DNA from 4 places in the Streptomyces sp. R35 genome. Region 2 is predicted to be linked to each of the others. Evidence: riboswitches for the same ligand, from Rfam matches in the RefSeq annotation. Region 2 holds a riboswitch; each other region holds the start of a gene.

Region 1 (5,118 bases), 5.2 Mb from region 2:
CCATGACGTGGCGGAAGCGGCGGCGGTAGTGCTCGGCGACGTCCGGGAAGGCGCGCAGCAGATTGACCGTCGTCATGATCAGGTCGTCGAAGTCGAGCGCGTTGGCCTCGCGCAGCCGCGACTGGTACATCGCGTAGGCCTGGGCGAGGGTCTTCTCGAAGCCGTCGGCGGCCTGGCCCGCGAAGTCCTCCTCGTCGATCAGCTCGTTCTTCAGGTTCGAGATCTTGGCGCTGAACGACTTCGGCGGGAAGCGCTTGGGGTCGAGGTCCAGGTCGCGGCAGACCAGGGCCATCAGGCGCTTGCTGTCGGCGGCGTCGTAGATCGAGAAGGAGGAGGTGAAGCCGAGCTTCTTGCTCTCGCGGCGCAGGATCCGCACACACGCGCTGTGGAAGGTCATCACCCACATCGCACCCGCGCGCGGGCCGACGAGGTGCTCGACGCGCTCCTTCATCTCGCCCGCGGCCTTGTTGGTGAAGGTGATCGCGAGGATCTGGCCGGGGTGGACATTGCGCTCGGCCAGCAGATACGCGATCCGGTGCGTGAGCACACGGGTCTTGCCGGAGCCCGCGCCGGCCACGATGAGCAGCGGGGCGCCGGAGTGCACCACGGCCGCCCGCTGGTTCTCGTTCAGCCCGTCCAGCAGCGCCGCCGCGTCCACGGCGGGCCGGGGCGCGCCGTCGCGGTAGTACGCGTCCCGGTCCGGCGGCACGTCGAACTTCCCGCCGAACAGATCGTCCGGAACGGGCTCCGGTACGTGATCGTCCTCGGGCGGCGGCGGGGGCTCTTCCTCGTGGGCCCGTGAGGGCTTGAGGTCCGCCAGGAAGCTGTCATCAAAGAGGCTGCTCATCGCTCTCCGAGTCTAGGCCGCCCCACTGACAGCCCGCCGCCACCCTGAAAACTCGACCGGAAGTGGTGACGCGGCTCAGAAGCCCAGGATCTTCCAGAGCTGTCCGCCCGGCGTCTTCTTGCCCTCCAGCACCGTTCCGTTACGGTCGGCGATCGACCAGGCCGAGACATAGACCTTGCCGTCGTACGGGTCCACGGCCACGCCCGCCGGGAACGGCACCCGCACATTCGTACGTTTCCCGTGTGCGACCTTGGTCACCAGGCTCGCGAACAGTTGGCTGACGTACAGATCGCCGCTCCGGTTGAAGGCGATGCCGGTGATCGATCCGAAGCCGCTCTTCCAGCCGAGGATCTTTCCGGTGGCCGGGTCGACCTTCCAGACGCGGGCGGTGGGCTTGGTGGCCTCGCCGTTCAGCTCGCCTGCATAGAGGCTGCCGTCGGGGCCGAGGGCCAGCGAGGTCGGGACCGACTCGTGCTTGTCGTGGTCCGGGAAGACGGTGAACGGGCGGGCCTTGCCGTCGGGCGAGACGGCCACCAGGTCGTTCCCGGCCGCGTCGGCGACGATCTTGCGGCCGTCCGCGAGCGCGAGAACGGCGTACGGGTTGGAGTCGACGGCCGTCTTGTGCGGGTTGTACCTGAGCTCGACGGCGGAGATGTCGGCGGCGATCGTCGCCTTGCCGGGGGCGACGCAGAGCAGCTTGCCGAGCTTGTTCCAGGGCGGGCCCGTGGGCACCCCGGCCTCGGGCGGGGCCCAGGTCTCGACGCCCCAGACGCTGCCGTTCAGTGCGGAGACGCCGTCCAGGCCGGTCGCGAAGCCACCGTCCTTGGCGGCGCCCGAGGGCAGCCCGTCCACCACCCGGTAGTGCTTCCAGGCGCCGCCGTCCCAGAAGACCTTGGTTACGGCGGCCGTGGTGCCGATGCAGGTCTCGTCGCTCTCAGGCCCGCCGCCGAGGCACTTCTTGCCGCCCCGGCCGGCCTCGGCGACGTACAGCTGCCCGTTGTCGTACGAGAGCTGGCGCGGATTGTCGAGGCCCGTCGCGATGACGCGGACGACGGGCTTGCCCGCGGCGTGCCCGCCGGTGGCGCTCGCGGGCGCGACGGCTCCCGTGACTGCGAGAGCGACTCCCGTGGCGACGACGAATGCCTTGCGCTTCCTCATGGCCATACCCCCCTTTACCCACCCCCACGGCATCCGACCGTGACTGGCTGGAAGGTAGCGCCCGGAACGGGGCGGACGACGCCACTCCTGACAAGTCACCACAGATCACTCCGGATTGACCGCGCGGGGTGACGCCCAGGGCAAAGGTCACGAAAATGTATCGGGCATATCGCACATCAAACTTCACACGGGCCACACGAGTTGGCTAGCGTGCCGGGCAGGCCGTTCGACCCGCACCGGCGAACATCGCCGGGCCGTGCGGCCTCCGCCGAGTTCGGCGCGCCCTCGCGGCAGCCGGAGCCGGGGACCCAACCGACCTTGGGGTGAATCGGTCCACCTGCCTTGTGGGGCAAGGACCGTAGGGCAAACCTTCCGGAACCACCCGCCCGAACCCGACAGCTAACTCGGTAGGCGGATGACGGAAGGAGTCGCCTCTCTTGGCGTCGCATCGCACACCGCGTCCTACGGGTACGCGCGTAGCAGGCATACGGACCCCCGCCGCCCTGGCGACGGCGGCGCTCACCTCGGTGGCCCTGCTCTCCCAGACGGCGAACGCCGCGCCCTCGGCCGAGCCCAGGCCGAGCCTCGAAGAAGTCGAGAAGAAGGTCAACGACCTTTACCACCAGGCCGAGTCGGCCACCGAGAAGTACAACGCGGCGAAGGAGAAGACCTCCAAGCAGCGCAAGAAGGTCGACAGGCTCCTCGACGACGTCGCCAAGCGCACCGAGAAGCTCAACACCTCGCGCGAGGAGCTGGGTTCGTTCGCGGCGGCGCAGTACCGCACCGGGGCCTCCGCCCCCGACACCGCGACCCTCCTGCTCGCCGACGACCCGCAGGACTACTTCGACCAGACCCAGCTGATGAGCCGTCTGACCACCCGCCAGAAGGCGGCCGTCGACGACTACATCACGGAGCAGGCCGCCACCACGAAGAAGCGCGCGGAGGCCTCCAAGAGCCTGCAGACGCTGACCACCTCGCAGAGCGCGCTCAAGACGTCCAAGGCAGACGTTCAGAAGAAGCTCTCCGCGGCCCGCGAACTGCTCTCGGATCTGACCGCCCAGGAGAAGGCGCGGCTCGCGGCGATCGAGAAGAAGAAGCAGGAGGAGGCCGACCGCAAAGCGGCCGAGCTGGCACAGCAGCAGGCGGCCGCGGCGAAGGCGGCGGCCGAGAAGGCGGCCCAGCAGGAGTCGTCGTCGAGCACCTCGACCGGTTCGTCGAGCTCGACCACCACCGACTCCTCGTACGCCACCAAGGCCGCCAAGGCCATCGCCTTCGCCCGCGCCCAGATCGGCAAGCCGTACGTCTGGGGCGCGACGGGCCCCGGCTCGTACGACTGCTCCGGACTCACCCAGGCCGCCTGGAAGGCCGCCGGCGTCACACTGCCGCGCGTCACAACCGACCAGGTGAACGCAGGCACGACGGTCTCCCTCTCCGACGCCCAGCCCGGCGACCTGGTCTTCTTCTACGACGACGTCAGCCATGTGGGTCTCTACATCGGCAACGGCATGATGATCCACGCGCCGAAGCCGGGTGCGTACGTCCGCGAGGAGTCGATCTACTACGGCGGGACCTCGATCATCCACAGCGTGGTGCGTCCTGCGTAACGCGTTCTTGCGGGCCACGCGCGCGTGAGGCTTGTCATCGGCCACGCGCGCGCGTGCCCCGCGGGCAACCGGCCCGAAGATCCCTAGCATCGGCCCCATGCCAGCAGCCGTCTCCCCGCTCCGCACCTGGTGGGCCCAGCGGCCGCCCGCCGCCGGTGCCGCCGTCATGGCCACCGGCATCATCTCGGTCGGGCTGCATCTGACCGGCTACGAGACCCTGTCCCGCATCGCGCTGGCCCTGACGTCCGCCGGCTGGCTCGCGCTCGCCGCGGACTTCGTCGTCCGGCTGGTGCGGGAGCGGGAGCGGTGGGTGGAGGAGGCGGGCACACCGGCCGGGCTCACCGCCGTCGCGGCGACCACCGTGCTCGGTACGGGGCTGTCAGCACTGGGGTGGCAGGGGCCGGCCGAGGCCCTGCTCGCGCTGTCGGCCGTCCTCTGGCCGGTGCTGCTCCTCAACGTCATACGGCACTGGAAGCGCCGTATGACGGGAGTCGTGTTCCTCGTGTGTGTGGCCACGCAGGGGCTCGCGGTGCTGGGCGCCACGCTCGCCGCGGCCGTGGGCCCGGAGTGGCTCGCGCATACGGCGCTGGTGCTGTTCTGGCTCGGGATCGCCCTCTACGGGGTGGCGCTCGCGCACTTCGACCTCAGGGAGGTGGCCCGGGGCGCCGGGGACCACTGGGTCGCGGGCGGCGCGCTCGCCATCTCGGCGCTGACCGGGGCCAAGCTCATCGCCGCGCGCCACGTGAACCCGTACCTGTGGAACAACGACGACCAGGGCGTCCTGCGCGCCGTGACCGTCGCGCTGCTGGTGCTCGACCTCGCCTGGTACTGCGTCCTCGCCGTCGCGGAGCTGGTGTGGCGTAGACCCCAGCACGACGTACGGCGCTGGGCGTCCGTCTTCCCGATGGGGATGACGGCGGTGGCGACCCTGTCGGTCGCGACCGCCCTCGACGTCCCCTGGCTCAAGGGGCCGGGGCAGGTGCTGCTGTGGATCGCGGTGGCGGCGTGGCTGGCCGTCGCGGCGGGAGCCGTGCGGTCGTCCGCCGTGGCCATCAGGTCCAGAGCACCGCGATGAAGATGTTCGCGGTGGTCAGCAGCCCGACGAGCCCGAAGAGGCCCTTGTCCACCTTCTCGTCGTCCCGCTTCACATAGACGAGCCCGAGGATCACGATCAGCAGGGCCAGCTTCACGCCGATCTTGATGGTGTTGACCGTGTTGTCGTCGGCCTGGTTGAGGCCGACCAGTACGACGCCCGTGACCAGCATGGTCAGCGCGCCATGCAGCATCGCGGGGACGAAGCGGGCGGTGCCCTGGCCCATCGCCTTCATCTGGGTGAGGAAGCCGCCGAGAAGCGAGGCGATGCCGATGATGTGCAGGCCGACGAAGAGATGGATGAGTACGTCCATGACGCCGGAGCCTAATCGGACGCCCGAGTCCCCCTTGTCACCGGCCCACCCCTTGTAACCCCTAGCACCCGGGCAACCCCGGTTTCCCCGGATTCGCGGCATC
Region 2 (5,118 bases):
TGCTGGCCACCGCCGGCAGTTCCGACGCCATCACGGCGACCATGGACGGGCTGTCGCACCGTGGTGAGCTGGTGGTCATCGGGGTGGCTCCCGAGCCACTGGGGATCAGCCCGCTCCAGCTGCTCATGAGCGGCAAGGTCGTCCGCGGCCACCCGTCGGGCACCGCGCAGGATGTGCAGGACACCATGGCGTTCAGCGCCCTGCACGGCATCCGCCCGACGGTCGAGACCGTGCCGCTGGACCAGGCCGACGAGGCGTATCAGAAGATGCTCTCCGGCACGGCCCGCTTCCGGATGGTGCTCACCACCCGCTGACGTACGCGCCCCCGTCGCCCACTCGCAGGACGCGAGCCCAACCGCTGGGTAGTCTCCCAGACATGCGGATCTCCGTTTCCTCGGACATGGACGAACCCGTGGCCCGCTCCCTTGTCGCGGAGCTGTGCAGCCGTGGCCACGAGGTGCGGACGCATGGGGCGCTGCGCCCCGGGGACGACCCGCGGTGGGCGGCGTGCTCGGAGGCGGCGGCCCGGGAGGTCGCCGCCGGGACGTCGGACCAGGCGATCGTGTGCTGCTGGACCGGCACGGGCGCGTCGATCGCCGCGAACAAGGTGCCAGGGGTACGAGCGGCCCTGTGCACGGACGCGTACACGGCGGACGGCGCCCGCCGCTGGAACGACGCCAATGTGCTGGCGCTCAGCCTGCGGCTGACGTCCGAGCCGCTGCTCAAGGAGATCCTTGACGCGTGGTTCGCCGCCCAGGCCAGCGAGGACGCCGACGACCGGGAGAACGTGGCCCATGTAGGACGCCTCGACCTCGGGGGATAGCGGGCCCCAGGGCCGTGGAACCCCGCGACCCCGCGACCCCGCTGCCCCCCTGCCGGGCTTCAGGCGGGCCGTGTCGCGCCGTGGATCGCCGACTCGCCGGCGAAGAAGATCGACTCCTCGCGAAGGTAGCCCCCCTGGCTCGGGGCATGGATCATCATGCCGTCGCCGATGAAGAGGCCGACGTGGCCGGCGTCGCCGTAGAAGAAGATCAGGTCGCCGGGCCGGATACTGGCGAAGGGGATCGCCGTGCCGGTGACCGCCTGCTCGTACGCGGTGCGCGGGAGTGCGACCCCGGCGGTCTTCCAGGCGGCTTGGGTCAGGCTGGAGCAGTCGTACGAGCCCGGTCCGGTGGCGCCCCAGACACACGGTCTGCCGATCTGTTCACGGGCGAAGGCCAGCGCCTTGGCGGCCTTCCTGCCGTACTCGGAGTCCGATGCGCTGTCCGCGCCGAACGGCATGCTCGTGTCGAGCAGCATGCCCCCGGCGAGGGAGGTGTCTGTGCTGAGGGCGGCCGATTGCGGTGTCTGCCACCCCTCCTGGGCCTGGCGGTCGGCCCATGCCCCGGCGGTGGGCCACGCGTCCTCGGCCGGTCGGGAGGCGATCGCGGCCAAGGGCGTGCTCCGCTGTGCGGCGGTGTGCTGGGTGAGCAGGTCGCGGGCCTTGGCGAGCTTCTGCTGGATCTGTTCCTTGGAGGTCTTCAGCGAGGGCTGCCGGGGCTCGATGGCCGCTGCGGGCAGGGCCTTGGTGGCTTCCTGCCGTGTCTCCGGTGCGGCCGGCAGCGCGGCGACGGCCCTGGCGGTCAACTCCGCCACGGGACCGGCGGCCCTCCCGGCGGCGGGACCGGCGGTCAGTTCCGCGACGGGACCGGCGGTCAGTTCCGGGACGGGTCGGCCGGCCGCCGGCTGTGCACGGTCGGTGAGTGCGTTCTGCGGGCGTTCCGCCGGGCGGGCCGGCATTCTGTCGGCCGGGAGCCTGGCGGGCACGGTGGGACCCAGCCGCGTGCGCGCCACGTCGAACCACTGCCTGGTCACGTCGTCGACGGCGGGATCGGTGCGCCTGCGCCCGTTGTCGGCCGCCGGGTTGACGCGCCCCCGCGTCCCTGCGGACGTCGCGCGGGTCGCGTTGTAATTACCGGTGGCGGTCTCGGCCTGGTCGTAGAGGGCGCTGATCCGCTGCCGGACCTCTTCTTGGCTAGGCCCGTCTGCCGCGCGGGATGTGGCTTGTTCCGGCGCCATGGGAGACGCGCTCCTTCCGTGTTCCGCCTACCGAGTTAGCTGTCGGGTTCGGGCGGACGGTTCCGGAAGGTATGCCCTACGGCCCTTGCCCTGCTGGGCAGTTGGGCCGATTCACCCCAAGTTTCGGTTGGGTCCCCGGCTCCGGCTGCCACGGAGGCGCACCGAACTCGGCGGAGGCCGCGCGACCCGGCGAGGTTCGCCGGAGAGAGTCGTGTTGCCTGTCGCCAACCTAGCCAATTTGTGTGGCTCACGTGAAGATTGAAGCGCGAAGTGTCCGATATGTATTTGTGACCTTCGTCGTACTGGCTGCCTCAGTAGACATCGCGGACGTAGCGTTTGTCGGCCGCGAGCTGCTTGACGAACGCGGCGGCGCCGTCCTCGTCCAGACCGCCGTGCACGACGGCGATGTCGCGCAGCGCCCGGTCGACGTCCTTGGCCATACGGGAGGCGTCACCGCAGACGTAGAAGTGGGCGCCGTCCTGGAGCCAGGACCACAGTTGGGGGCCGTGCTCGCGCATACGGTCCTGGACGTACACCTTGGTGCGCCGGTCGCGGGAGAAGGCCGTGTCCAGGCGCGCGAGGGTGCCGTCGGTGAGATGGGCGGCGAGTTCGTCCTCGTAGTAGTGGTCGGTGGCGCGGTGCTGTTCACCGAAGAACAGCCAGTTGGGGGCGGGGTGGCCGAGCGCGCGTCGCTCGTCGAGGAAGCCCATGAAGGGGGCGACCCCGGTGCCGGGGCCGACCATCACCATCGGAGTGGCGGGGTCGGTGGGCGGCCGGAAGTGCGGGGACCGCTGGACGAAGACCGGTACCGGACTGTCCGGTTCGGCGTCCGCGAGGAACGGGGAGCACACGCCCTGACGGAGGCGGCCGTGCAGGTTCTCCCAGCGGACGACGGACACCGTCAGCGAGACCAGGCGGGGATCGCTGAGCGGGCTGGACGAGATGGAGTACAGCCGCGGTTGCAGTCGCTTGAGCGCGTCCGTCCATTCCTGCGCGGTGGCCCGCACCGGAAGCTCGGTGAGGACGTCGACGGTCTGCCGGCCCCAGCACCACTTCGCGAGTTCGTCCTTGTTGTCGGGACGCAGCAGCTTCTTCAACTCGCGCGGGTCATGGACGCGTTCGCTGATGAAGCGCAGCACGTCGGGGGTGACGCGGGTGATGTCCAGGTGCTCGCGCAGGGCTTGGCGCAGGGCGACTTCACCGACGCCCGCGACCTCCACGGTGGCGGCCGGGTCGAGCCCGGTGACGGCCAGCCACTCGCCGACCAGCTCGGGGTGGTTGAGGGGACGTATGCCGAGTGCGTCACCGGCCTCGTACGCCAGCGGTACGTCGCTGTCGCTGGTGTCGAAGGTGAAGCGCCGTACTTCTTTGCCCGCCCCCGGCCGGCTCAGCAGCCTGTTGCCGGTGAGGCGTGCGGTGACCGGGGCGGGCTTCCGTGCACTCCGGGAGGGCGCCGGGGCGAGTGCCGGCGCCGCCACAGGGGCGGGGGTCAGCGCGGTGAGGACCTGGTCCAGCCAGGCCCGCGCCGAAGGCTCGTAGTCCGGTTCGCAGTCCGTGCGGGGCGCCAGACGCACCGCGCCCAGCTCGTCCAGGCGCTGGTCCAGACGGCGGCCGTGCCCGCAGAAGTCGTCGTAGGAGGAGTCACCGAAGGCGAGGACCGCGTACTGCCTGCCGGCAAGGCTCGGGGTGTCGTGCGAGGCCAGGGAGTCCCAGAAGGAGGAGCCGTTGTCGGGGGCGTCACCGTCGCCGAAGGTGCTGGTGATCAGGAGCAGCCCGGCGGCAGGCGGCAGCGCGGCGAGATCGGCGTCGTCCATGCCGACGAGGCTGGCCCGGTGTCCGGCCGAGGCGAGCCGCTCGGCGGTGGCCGCCGCGAACTCCTCGGCGTTGCCGGTCTGCGACGCCCACAGGACGACGATCTCGCGTCCCTCGGGGACGGACGTTCGCGGCACGGAGACCGCGGCGGGCACGGCGCGGGAGTACATGCCGGCCAGCACGCCGTTGACCCACAGCGCGTGGCCGGGGCTGAACGGCGCCGTCGGCGGGAGCACCGGCACGCCGGGGGCGCCCGCGTCGATACCGGCGAGGAATCCGACCAGATAGGTGCGCTCGGTCTCGCTCAGCGCGGGCGGCGGCGGGGCGGGGTCCAGACCGAGGGCGGTGGCCGCAGCGCTCGGCACCGCGTCTCCGGGTGCGGTCGTCCGGGCCATGGCCGGGACGGGTACGTCGGCCCGCGCGGGCACCTCGGCCGGCACGGCAGCCCGCGCGGCCACCTTCGCCAGCGACACCGCGCACACCTTGAACTCGGGCTGGAAGGAGAGCGGGTCGACGGCATCGCTGGTCACGGCGTTGACGCTCAGATACTCGCCGAACAGGTCGTTCCAGTGGAACGGCGCGAAACAGTTTCCCGGCCGGACCCGGTCCGTCACCACCGCGGGCAGCACGGCCCGGCCGCGCCGGGAGGCGACCTCCACCGAGTCACCGTCGCGGATGTCCAGCGCCTGGGCGTCGTCAGGGTGCAGTTCCACGAACGGGCCCGGGTTCAGCTTGTTGAGCTTGGCGACCTTGCCCGTCTTCGTGAGGGTGTGCCACTGATGCTGCACCCGCCCGGTGTTCAGTACGAACGGGTAGTCGTCGTCCGGCATCTCGGCCGCCGGAAGATGCGGGCGGGCGTGGAAGACGGCTCGGCCGCTCGGCGTGGGAAAGGACAGGCGGCCGTCCTCGGCGACGTACCTGATCGGATTGCGGTCGGGCCCGTCGTCGGACGCCGCGGGCCACTGCACGGAGGTGGAGCGCAGCCGCTCGTAGGACACCCCGCGCAGGTCGTAGCCCGTCTTCGGGTTCCAGGCGCGCTTGATCTCCTCGAAGACCTCCTCCGCACTGTCGTAGGAGAACCCCTTCTCGTAGCCCATCTCGCGTGCGACGGCCGCGATGATCCGCCAGTCCGCCATGGCTTCGCCGGGCGGCTCCACCGCGGGCCGGGCGAGGGTGAGGTTGCGCTCGCTGTTGATCAGGACGCCCTCGGTCTCGGTCCACAGCGCGCCGGGCAGGATCACGTCGGCG
Region 3 (5,118 bases), 5.0 Mb from region 2:
GCCGGGGCGGACCGTCTGCTGTGGTCGGTGACCCTGGACAGGGAGCTGGCGGAGACCGCGCTGGGCAAGATCGAGGCGGAGGTCGGGCTGCTCTACGCGGCGGTGGACCAGGACGGCGTGGACGGACTGACGCTGATCGAGCCGGGGTATGTGATGCCGCATCCGACGCTGCCGGCGGTGCGGGTGCGGCGGCGCGACGACCTGTGGACGGAGCCGATCAGCAAGGTGTTGCTCCGTCACCCCTCCTTGTCCGACGACGAGTTGGCGTCGGCGGCGCGCGGAGTGGTGGGTTCCCTGGCGACGGTCACCATGTCGGGGCCGGGCACCGTCGAACTTCAGCCATGTGGCGTGACCAAGGCGACGGGGCTCGCCCTCGCCGCCGAACACCTCGGGCTCGGCCCCGCCACCACCCTCGCCTTCGGCGACATGCCCAATGACATCCCGATGTTCGACTGGGCCGCCCACGGTGTCGCCATGGCCAACGCCCACCCGGAACTCAAGGCGGTGGCCGACGAGGTGACCTTGTCGAACGAGGACGACGGGATCGCCGTGGTGCTGGAGCGGCTGTTCGAGGGCCGTTAGGCCCGGCCGCGCCGACACCTCCGTCCCGCTTCTGTCCCGCTGTCGCGACCCTGCGGTCCGGGAGGCGGCCGATACGCTCCGGCGCATGAGCGTTCAGGTGGAGATCATCCGGGAAGCGAGTCAAGAACTTGTCGACGCCTTCGGCCGGTTGCTGCCGCAGCTGTCCTCGACCGCCAAGCCACTCGACCGCGAGGCGGTCGAGCGGATGGTGTCCTGCGATGCGAACACGGTGCTGGTCGCCCGGGCGGCGGGCGAGATCGTCGGCACGCTGACCCTGGTACTGCTTCCCGTGCCGTCCGGGCTGCGCGGTCGCATCGAGGACGTGGTTGTGGACGTTGCGGCGCGCGGCCGGGGCATCGCGGCGCTGCTGACTCAGGAAGCTCTGCGGATGGCCCGGGAAGCGGGCGCCCGGACCGTCGATCTGACCTCCCGGCCGGATCGGCCGGCCGCGAACCGGCTGTATGAACGTCTTGGTTTCCAGGCCCGGCAGTCGACGGTCTACCGGTACCTGGTGGACGGGTAGGGGGAGGGCTGGTCAGTAGGCCCCGTTGACGTTGTCGATCGAGCCGTACACCGCCGCCGCGTAGTTGCAGGCCGCCGTGATGTTCGCGACCGGGTCGTAGGGGTTCGTCGACGTGCCGGCGACGTGGTAGGCGTTGAAGGTCGGGTCGATGACCTGGAGGAGGCCCTTGGAGGGGGTGCCGGCGACAGCGTTGGAGTCCCAGTTGTTGATGGCCAGGGGGTTGCCCGAGGACTCGCGCATCACGTTGCGGTAGATGCCGTTATAGGTGCCCGGAATGCCCGACTTGGCCATGATGTCCAGGGACTGCTTGATCCAGCCGTCGAGGTTGTTGGTGTACGTCGTGGCGGAGGCGGGGGTGGTCGTGATTGCCTTCGCCGTCGAGCTCGACGTGGTCGACTTCACGGTCTTCGTGCCCACCGTCAGCGTCAGGCCCGGGCGGATCAGGGCCGGGTTCGCACCGATGACCGCTCTGTTCGCCTCGTACAGCTTCTTCCAGCCGCCGCTCGTGGGGTTCTTCTGCGCGATCGTGGAGAGGGTGTCGCCGGCGGCCACCTTGTAGGTGAGGAGCTGGACCTCCGGAGTCGTGACCGCGGCGGTCTTCGCGACCTGTGCCACCTGTGCCACCTGGGTCGGTGTGGCCGCGTGCGCGCCGGTCGCGCTCACGAGGGGGAGCGCGAGCGCGGCTCCGCTCGTGCCGACGGCGATCATGCCGCGGGTGAGGGTGCTGGTCTTGGGGCGGCGGTGCTTGCCTCGTACGGGCATGGCGCTTTTCCTCTCCGGTGCCTGCGAGGTGAGCTGTCGGGTTCGGGCGGGAGATGCCCGGCCGCGCTGTGGACGCGGCTTCACCCCTAGCCGTTCCGGGGTTCCGGTTCGGCGGCTTACCTGGGTCCCCCGCTCCTGCCGTGCGTGCGTGGGTGGGTGGGGTTTCCGGGCGGCGGCAGGATTCGGCGATCCGCTCGGATCGACGTGAACGTATGCGAGAGCACATGTCGGGAACAAGACCTGATGTCGCAGTGAAGATCGCTTTAGCCCGGATATGGCGAGGGTGAAACGTCCGATTGATCCGGAATTCGATCCTCAACTTGCCTTTTGCAAAGGGGGAAGTCACCGAGGGGGCTCTGGCGCGGGATCCGGCCGGGCGTGACCCAATTCACGCGACTGGGCGGAATTAAAGCGGCAAGACGGGCAACTCGGTCATTACGGTTCGAGCGTCCAGGCGGGGGAGTGCCTCGGCGGAGCCGGGCGGACCTCCCACACGGAGAGATCCGTGTCGGGGTCGTCGTCGGGGAGGCGGCCCGCGTTGGGCTTGAAGTAGAGGCCGTAGCCCCAGTATTCGGGAAGCTCGTGGCACATCAGGTCGGGATACGGCTCGAACTTCTGCCCCTCGTATGCCCTGTTGATCCTCGCCACGGCCTCCGCCCGCGAGATCCCGAAGCGCGTGACCATCTCCTGGGCCATCTCACGGAAGTACGCGAGCATGCCCTCGTCGAGGTCCATCAGGAATTCCCCGGTCCGCGATCGCGCCATGGTGCGATCGTTCCCCATGGCGCCCCTGGGCCTCTAGCCCGCCGTTCTGGGAATCCTCTTCTCCCACGTCCGGTGGAAGACCACCTCGTCGCCGTCCTTGCAGATCACCTCGTTGGAGGTGATGAAGTCCTCGGCGTCACAGGTGATGTCGGACGTCGTGGACACCCGCGCGTCCCAGGGCAGGTCCGGGCGGTGGAGGCGGACCGACCAGGTCGAGCGGGCGCGGGCCGACAGGGGGTCGGAGGCGTCGATCGTGTACGTCTCCAGCGCGTCCTCGGTGAATTCGAGGCCGTCGGGGTACACGCGCGTGCCGCCGTAGCGCGGGTCCACCTCCAGACGCCAGGTGCCGGCGGCCACGTCATGGACGACCAGGCGTTCCGGACGGGGTTCGTCCAGCGTCGCGGGGACGACGACTCCCAGGGGCTCGGACTGCTCCGGTTCCTCGAACGTGAGGGAGGGCGTCGACTCCTTTGCCCGCAGCGGGAGTTCCAGCGTGCTGCCCGCCGGGTCCAGGGTGAAGCCGGCCTCCGAGCCCGGCTGGGGCCAGATCCAGGGCCAGTACGCCGAGGAGACGGAGAGGCGGATGCGGTGGCCCGCCGGGAACGCGTAACCGATGCTGTTCAGGTCGAAAACCACGTCCTCCGTAGCGCCCGGTTTCCAGGAAACCGCCTGGTCACGGCCATAGCGCGCTGACAGGTTCAGCACACCTCGGGTGACGAGTGTCGAGGCTCCGTCGGGGGCCACGTCGCAGAGGCGGGCGATCACCTGACCCCGGGGGGTCGAGGACGTCAGCCGCAGCCGGACCACCGGACGGCCCAACACCCAGGTGTCCTCCGGCACTTCGAACTCGAAGCACGCCGATCTGGCGTCCTCCTCCCGCTGGTCCGGCGGCAGATCCGCGTCGTTCCCGAAGGGGAAGAAGCGGCCCGCGTCCACCCCCGTGTGCTGGGGGGAACGGACCAGGACCGGCGCCCCCTGGAGCGCGTACGAGACCGGGGTCACCGAGGGGGAGGGCCAGGCGGGGTCACCCACCCAGCGGCCGGGCAGGGACGGGTACGTCGTCGCCGGGGGGTGCGCGTCCATCACGTACGAGCGGAGCACGGGAGTGGACATGGCGCCGGTGTCCTTGTCCCGGAGCCAGTGGTCCCACCAGCGCAGGGTCTCCTGGAGGAAGCCGATCGCCGGGCCCGGTGGCAGGCCCCGGTCCGGGTACTGGTGCGACCAGGGGCCGATCAGGCCTCGTACGCGGTCGGGCGGCAGGTTCTCGACCAGGCGCAGCACCGTGTCGCGGTACGGGTCGTGCCAGCCGCCGACCGCCAGGACCGCCGCGCGGATGGCGCCGTAGTCCTCGCAGGCGCTGCCGTGGCGCCAGTACGCGTCCCGGGTCTGGTGGGACAGCCAGGTGTGGACGAACGGGTCGACCGCCTCCAGGCGCTTCACCCACATGTCCCGCCACATCACCTCGCCCACGTGCACCGGGTCGGGTGGGCGGGAGACGAAGGCGAGCATCGTGGCCGCCCAGGCGTGCATGTCGACGGCGAGGACGGAACCTCCCATGTAGTGCACGTCGTTGTCATAGCGGTCGTCCGTCGAGCAGACCGTGACGATCGCCTTGAGCGGCTCGGGCGCGAGGGCCGCGATCTGGAGGGAGTTGAAGCCGCCCCAGGAGATCCCGAACATGCCGACCTTGCCGCTGCACCAGGGCTGGGCGGCCAGCCAGTCGACGACCTCCACCCCGTCGGCCAGCTCCACCTGCGAGTACTCGTCCGTCGGCATGCCCTCCGAGTTGCCGTGACCGCGGACGTCCACGCGGACGGAGGCGTAGCCGTGGCCCGCGTACCAGGGATGGCGTTGCCAGTCGCGGGGCGCGGTCCAGTCCGTGAGGCGGTACGGGAGGTATTCGAGGAGGGCGGGTACGGGCTCGTCGGTCAGCGGGCGCCAGATCCGGGCGTACAGACGGGTGCCGTCCGGAAGGGGGATGAGGACGTCCTCGTGAGTCGTCTCGTAGGGGAAGGACGTACGGATGTGCATGAGTGTCACCTCAGTGGACGGGGTGCATCGTGCGGCGCAGCCAAGGGGCGAGCGCCATCACGGCGAGGCCGGCCGCCACCGCGATCGCCCCGTTGACGCCGAAGTACGCCGGCTTGGAGACGTCGTCGTACAGCTTCACCGTCTGGGCCTGGATGCCGTTGGCGAGCGCGAGGGACAGGAACCAGAGAGACATCGTCTGGCTGGCGAAGGCGACGGGGGCGAGCTTGGTGGTGGCGGACATGCCGGAGGTTTCGAGGAGGACGTCACCGAGGCCGAGGAGCAGGTACGAGCCGACGATCCACCAGGCCGACATCAGGTAGTCGTCGCTCGAGTGGCCGCTGGTCGGCAGCACCATCAGGAGGAACGACAGACCGCCGAGTACGACGCCGATCGCGATCTTGTTCGAGGCGTGCGGCTGGCTGTGGCCCATCCGGACCCAGAGGGCGGCCACGACC
Region 4 (5,118 bases), 6.6 Mb from region 2:
TCGCGCGCGTCCGGCAGGGCTCGCGAGTAGATGACCGAGTACGCGTACTCGAGGAAGGAGCCCTGCATTTCGTCCACGACGTCGATGTCGAGGATCTTCTCCTCGTACGAGTCGTCGGGCGGCGGGGTCTTCGTGCTGCGGCGGGCCATCGCTGCTGCGGCTCCTTCACAGTCTCTGCCGGGGCATGAACGGGATCTGACGCGGACCATTGTGGACCGCCCCACTGACAACGCCGACCGCGACCCGTCCGTAGCGGCCCTCGGAGGGTCTGCCGGGACGCGGCTGTGACGTACGCGAGTCTCGCTCTCGGCGTACGAGGTGCGGGAACTTCGCCACCTGTCGGCGCGCTTGCATACAGTGGCAGGACCGACAGGAACTACGCAGTTTCCGCGATCGAAGGGACGTACATGCCCATGGGTCACACGGCCACAGCTGAGGCAGGCTCCGGCGGCCTGACAGCGACCGAGCACCGCCTGGCCAACGGCCTGCGCGTGGTGCTCTCCGAGGACCACCTGACCCCGGTCGCGGCGGTGTGCCTCTGGTACGACGTCGGCTCGCGCCACGAGGTCAAGGGCCGTACCGGACTTGCTCACCTCTTCGAGCACCTGATGTTCCAGGGCTCCAAGCAGGTCCACGGCAACGGCCACTTCGAACTCGTCCAGGGCGCCGGCGGTTCGCTCAACGGCACGACGAGCTTCGAGCGGACCAACTACTTCGAGACCATGCCCACCCACCAGCTGGAGCTCGCGCTCTGGCTGGAGGCCGACCGCATGGGTTCGCTGCTCGCCGCGCTCGACGACGAGTCCATGGAGAACCAGCGGGACGTCGTCAAGAACGAACGCCGGCAGCGCTACGACAACGTGCCCTACGGCACCGCATTCGAGAAGCTGACCGGGCTCGCGTACCCCGAGGGCCACCCCTACCACCACACCCCGATCGGGTCGATGGCGGACCTGGACGCGGCCACCCTGGAGGACGCCCGCGCGTTCTTCCGCACCTACTACGCGCCCAACAACGCGGTGCTGTCGGTCGTCGGCGACATCGACCCGGGGCAGACGCTCGCCTGGGTCGAGAAGTACTTCGGCTCCATCCCCGGGCACGACGGCAAGCCCGCCCCGCGTGACGGCTCGCTGCCCGACATCATGGGCGAGCAGCTGCGCGAGGTCGTCGAGGAAGAGGTCCCGGCGCGCGCCCTGATGGCCGCCTACCGGCTCCCGGAGGACGGCACGCGCGCGTCCGACGCGGCCGACGTGGCGCTCACCGTCCTCGGCGGCGGCGAGTCCTCCCGGCTCTACAACCGGCTCGTACGCCGCGACCGCACCGCCGTCGCGGCCGGGTTCGGCCTGCTGCGCCTGGCCGGAGCGCCCTCCCTGGGGTGGCTGGACGTGAAGACGTCCGGCGATGTCGAGGTCCCGGTCATCGAGGCCGCCGTCGACGAGGAGCTCGCCCGGTTCGCCGAGGAGGGCCCCACGGCCGAGGAAATGGAACGCGCCCAGGCCCAGTTGGAGCGCGAGTGGCTGGACCGGCTCGGCACGGTCGCGGGCCGTGCCGACGAACTGTGCCGGTTCGCCGTCCTGTTCGGTGACCCGCAGCTCGCCCTGACCGCCGTGCAGCGCGTCCTCGACGTCACCGCCGAGGAGGTCCAGGAGGTCGCCAAGGCCCGCCTGCGCCCCGACAACCGCGCGGTGCTCGTCTACGAACCCACCGCCCCCGAAACCGCCGAAGACACCGACGCCGCTGAAGACACCGACGAGGAGGCGGCGAAGTGACCGAGCTCGCCACCATGGACTTCCACCCGCAGCCCCAGGCCGGCGAGGCCAGGCCGTGGGCCTTCCCGTCGCCCGAGCGCGGCACGCTCGACAACGGTCTGACCGTCCTGCGCTGCCACCGCCCCGGCCAGCAGGTCGTCGCCGTCGAGGTGATCCTCGCCGCGCCGCTGGAGGCCGAACCCGCGGGCCTCGACGGCATCGCCACGATCATGGCGCGCTCGTTCTCCGAGGGCACCGACAAGCACTCCGCCGAGGAGTTCGCCGCCGAGCTGGAGCGCTGCGGCGCCACCCTCGACGCACACGCCGACCACCCCGGCGTACGCCTGTCCCTCGAAGTCCCCGTCTCGCGCCTCCCCAAGGCGCTCGGTCTGCTCGCCGACGCCCTGAGGGCACCGGCGTTCGCGGACAGCGAGGTGGAGCGACTGGTCCGCAACCGCCTGGACGAGATCCCGCACGAGGCGGCCAACCCGGCCCGCCGCGCCGCCAAGGAGCTCTCCAAGGAGTTGTTCCCGGCGACGGCGCGCATGTCGCGCCCGCGCCAGGGCACCGAGGAGACCGTCCAGAAGATCGACTCGGCGGCCGTACGGGCCTTCTACGAGAAGCATGTTCGCCCCGCGACGGGCACCGCGGTCATCGTCGGTGACCTCACCGGTGTCGACCTCGACGCGCTGCTCGCCGACACGCTCGGCTCCTGGACCGGCTCGTCCGCCGAGCCGCGTCCCGTGCCGCCGGTGACCGCCGACGACACCGGCCGCGTGATCATCGTGGACCGGCCCGGTGCCGTCCAGACACAGCTGCTCATCGGCCGTGTCGGCGCCGACCGGCACGACCGCGTGTGGCCCGCCCAGGTGCTCGGCACGTACTGCCTCGGCGGCACCCTCACCTCGCGCCTGGACCGTGTCCTGCGCGAGGAAAAGGGATACACCTACGGTGTGCGGGCGTTCGGCCAGGTGCTGCGCGCCGCGCCGGACGGCACGGGCGTCGCGATGCTCGCCATCAGCGGCTCCGTGGACACCCCGAACACCGGTCCGGCGCTCGACGACCTGTGGAAGGTGCTGCGCACCCTCGCCGCCGAGGGCCTGACGGACGCCGAGCGCGATGTCGCCGTGCAGAACCTGGTGGGCGTGGCGCCCCTCAAGTTCGAGACCGCGGCAGCCGTCGCGAGCACGCTCGCCGACCAGGTCGAGCAGTACCTGCCGGACGACTACCAGGCGACGCTGTATCAGCAGCTCGCCGCGACCGGCACCGTGGAGGCCACCGCGGCCGCCGTGAACGCCTTCCCGGTGGACCGTCTGGTGACCGTCCTGGTGGGCGACGCCGCGCAGATCGAGGAGCCCGTCACAGCCCTCGGAATCGGTGAAGTGACTGTCGTCCGGGCCGAGTAGAGCAGAGCGGAACAGAGCCACTCCCTGAGGACCCAGGTGACTGAAGAGTCACCTGGGTCTTCTTTTGTCCGGACTTCATCCCCAAGATGTCCGTATTGGTAGGGAGGTTGCCTGTCTGCCCTGTGGCATGCGCTACAAAAGCCGTGATCCGTTTGTCGATTGAAAGATGTCCCGATTAGCGTCGGTGCGGCTGTTCGTCAGGCAGTGCGCCGCGCCCGCGGCACCGGACAGTCATCGCCGAGTCCCCGTACGGCGCGAGCCAGGGGAGCCGGGGACCCACACGTAGTCCCTGGGGTGAATCGGACGCCCTCCCAGGAGGGGGTCCGTAGGAGACCTTCCTGCTCCGAACCCGTCAGCTAACCCGGTAGGCGAGAAGGAAGGAAAGGATCAGCCCCTACATGGCGTTCACCTGTGGCACAGGGAAGCACCGTCGCCCGAGCCGCGTGCAGCGCACGACCACGAACGCCGTCGGCGTCGCGGCGCTCGCCACCACCGGTGTGATCGGAACCCTGGCCGCCCCCGCGCTCGCCGCGGAGTCCTCCGTCGAGCAGACCGGGCTCACCCCCGTCATCACCATCGGCGACTCCCTCGCCGAGAAGATCGACGCCCAGGCCGCGGCCCAGCAGCGCGCCGCCGACGAGGCCGCCGCGAAGAAGGCTGCCGAGCAGGCCGCCCGTAAGCAGGCCGCGGAGGAGGCGAAGAAGGAGCGCGAGGCCAAGGAGCGCGCCGCCCGCGCCGCCGAGCGCAAGCGCCTCAACACCTTCGTCGTGCCGATCACCGGCTCGTACATCTCCACCGGCTACAAGGCCGGCGGCAGCCTCTGGTCCTCCGGCAGCCACACCGGCGTCGACTTCCACGCCGCGTCCGGCACCTCGGTGCACTCCGTGGGCTCCGGCACGGTCGTCACCGCCGGCTGGGGCGGCGCCTACGGCAACCAGGTCGTCATCAAGATGCACGACGGCACGTACACGATGTACGGCCACCTGTCGTCGATCGGCGTCTCCGTGGGCCAGACGGTCACCCCGGGTCAGCAGATAGGCCTCTCCGGGGCCACCGGCAACACCACCGGGCCGCACCTCCACTTCGAGGCCCGTACGACCGCGGAGTACGGCTCGGACATCGACCCCGTCGCGTACCTTCGCTCGCACGGCGTGAACGTCTGACGTTCGGCGGCGTGAACGTCTGACGACCGCTTCATCAGATCTCCACCACTTCCGATGCCCCGGCCCGCCGAGCCGGGGCATCGTCGTTTCGCACGGCCGTCTGTCCAAAAAATATCCCTGGATTTCGGTCTGCCATCGGAAATTCCGGCTCCCTGCAATAGAGTCACTGAACAAGCGTCAATCGATGGCGTTTCGCGGGGATTAAAGCGGAGGTCCGGTCATGCGTATTCCGGCGCACTCGGTATGCACGGCGATCCGTGACGACATCGTCGCGGGTGTCTACGAGCGAGGGAGCCGGCTCACCGAGGAACTGCTCGCGCGTCGCTATGGCGTCTCGCGCGTCCCGGTGCGCGAGGCGCTGCGCACGCTGGAGGCCGAGGGCTTCGTCGTGACCCGGCGGCACGCGGGTGCGTGCGTCGCGGAGCCCACCGAGCTGGAGGCCTCCGACCTGCTCGAGATGCGCATGCTCCTTGAGCCGCTGGGTGCCGCACGGGCCGCGCAGCGCCGTACCGAGGCCCACCTCAAGGTGCTCCGAGGCCTGGTCAGGCTGGGTCAGGAGCGGGCCAGGAGGGGCCACAGCGAGGATCTGCGCTCGCTGGGCGGCTGGTTCCACGAGACCCTCGCGCAGGCCTCCGGAAGCCCCGCGCTGACCTCCACGCTCGGCCAGCTGCGGCACAAGATCGCCTGGATGTACGCGGTGGAGGCGCCGGCCAACCCCGCGGAGTCCTGGGCGGAGCACGGCGGCATCGTGGACGCGGTCGCGCGCGGCGACAGCGAGCGGGCCAGGGCGATCACGGCCCT

What was found. Region 2 has a riboswitch for cyclic di-AMP ahead of AB5J50_RS07375 (C40 family peptidase). Riboswitches for the same ligand answer to the same signal wherever they lie in the genome.
Positions count from the first base shown of each region.
Region 1: linked by a shared signal. The riboswitch ahead of AB5J50_RS30845 (NlpC/P60 family protein) and the one ahead of AB5J50_RS07375 (C40 family peptidase) in region 2 are both predicted to bind cyclic di-AMP.
Region 3: linked by a shared signal. The riboswitch ahead of AB5J50_RS29620 (transglycosylase SLT domain-containing protein) and the one ahead of AB5J50_RS07375 (C40 family peptidase) in region 2 are both predicted to bind cyclic di-AMP.
Region 4: linked by a shared signal. The riboswitch ahead of AB5J50_RS36790 (M23 family metallopeptidase) and the one ahead of AB5J50_RS07375 (C40 family peptidase) in region 2 are both predicted to bind cyclic di-AMP.

Region 1 is NZ_CP163440.1:6,764,241-6,769,358, reverse strand. Features, by position in the region: gene pcrA (DNA helicase PcrA) at 1-847, opposite strand, end outside; gene AB5J50_RS30850 (ScyD/ScyE family protein) at 923-2,005, opposite strand; cyclic di-AMP (ydaO/yuaA leader) riboswitch at 2,262-2,435, shown strand; gene AB5J50_RS30845 (NlpC/P60 family protein) at 2,443-3,609, shown strand; gene AB5J50_RS30840 (tellurite resistance/C4-dicarboxylate transporter family protein) at 3,707-4,684, shown strand; gene AB5J50_RS30835 (hypothetical protein) at 4,662-5,015, opposite strand.
Region 2 is NZ_CP163440.1:1,540,527-1,545,644, reverse strand. Features, by position in the region: gene AB5J50_RS07385 (alcohol dehydrogenase) at 1-314, shown strand, start outside; gene AB5J50_RS07380 (RpiB/LacA/LacB family sugar-phosphate isomerase) at 377-823, shown strand; gene AB5J50_RS07375 (C40 family peptidase) at 883-2,058, opposite strand; cyclic di-AMP (ydaO/yuaA leader) riboswitch at 2,067-2,227, opposite strand; gene AB5J50_RS07370 (molybdopterin-dependent oxidoreductase) at 2,370-5,118, opposite strand, start outside.
Region 3 is NZ_CP163440.1:6,512,272-6,517,389, forward strand. Features, by position in the region: gene AB5J50_RS29610 (HAD family hydrolase) at 1-582, shown strand, start outside; gene AB5J50_RS29615 (GNAT family N-acetyltransferase) at 668-1,105, shown strand; gene AB5J50_RS29620 (transglycosylase SLT domain-containing protein) at 1,118-1,867, opposite strand; cyclic di-AMP (ydaO/yuaA leader) riboswitch at 1,873-2,032, opposite strand; gene AB5J50_RS29625 (hypothetical protein) at 2,303-2,632, opposite strand; gene AB5J50_RS29630 (CocE/NonD family hydrolase) at 2,666-4,663, opposite strand; gene AB5J50_RS29635 (peptide MFS transporter) at 4,674-5,118, opposite strand, start outside.
Region 4 is NZ_CP163440.1:8,136,955-8,142,072, forward strand. Features, by position in the region: gene AB5J50_RS36775 (DNA topoisomerase (ATP-hydrolyzing) subunit A) at 1-149, opposite strand, end outside; gene AB5J50_RS36780 (M16 family metallopeptidase) at 408-1,769, shown strand; gene AB5J50_RS36785 (pitrilysin family protein) at 1,766-3,154, shown strand; cyclic di-AMP (ydaO/yuaA leader) riboswitch at 3,380-3,540, shown strand; gene AB5J50_RS36790 (M23 family metallopeptidase) at 3,553-4,317, shown strand; gene AB5J50_RS36795 (GntR family transcriptional regulator) at 4,538-5,118, shown strand, end outside.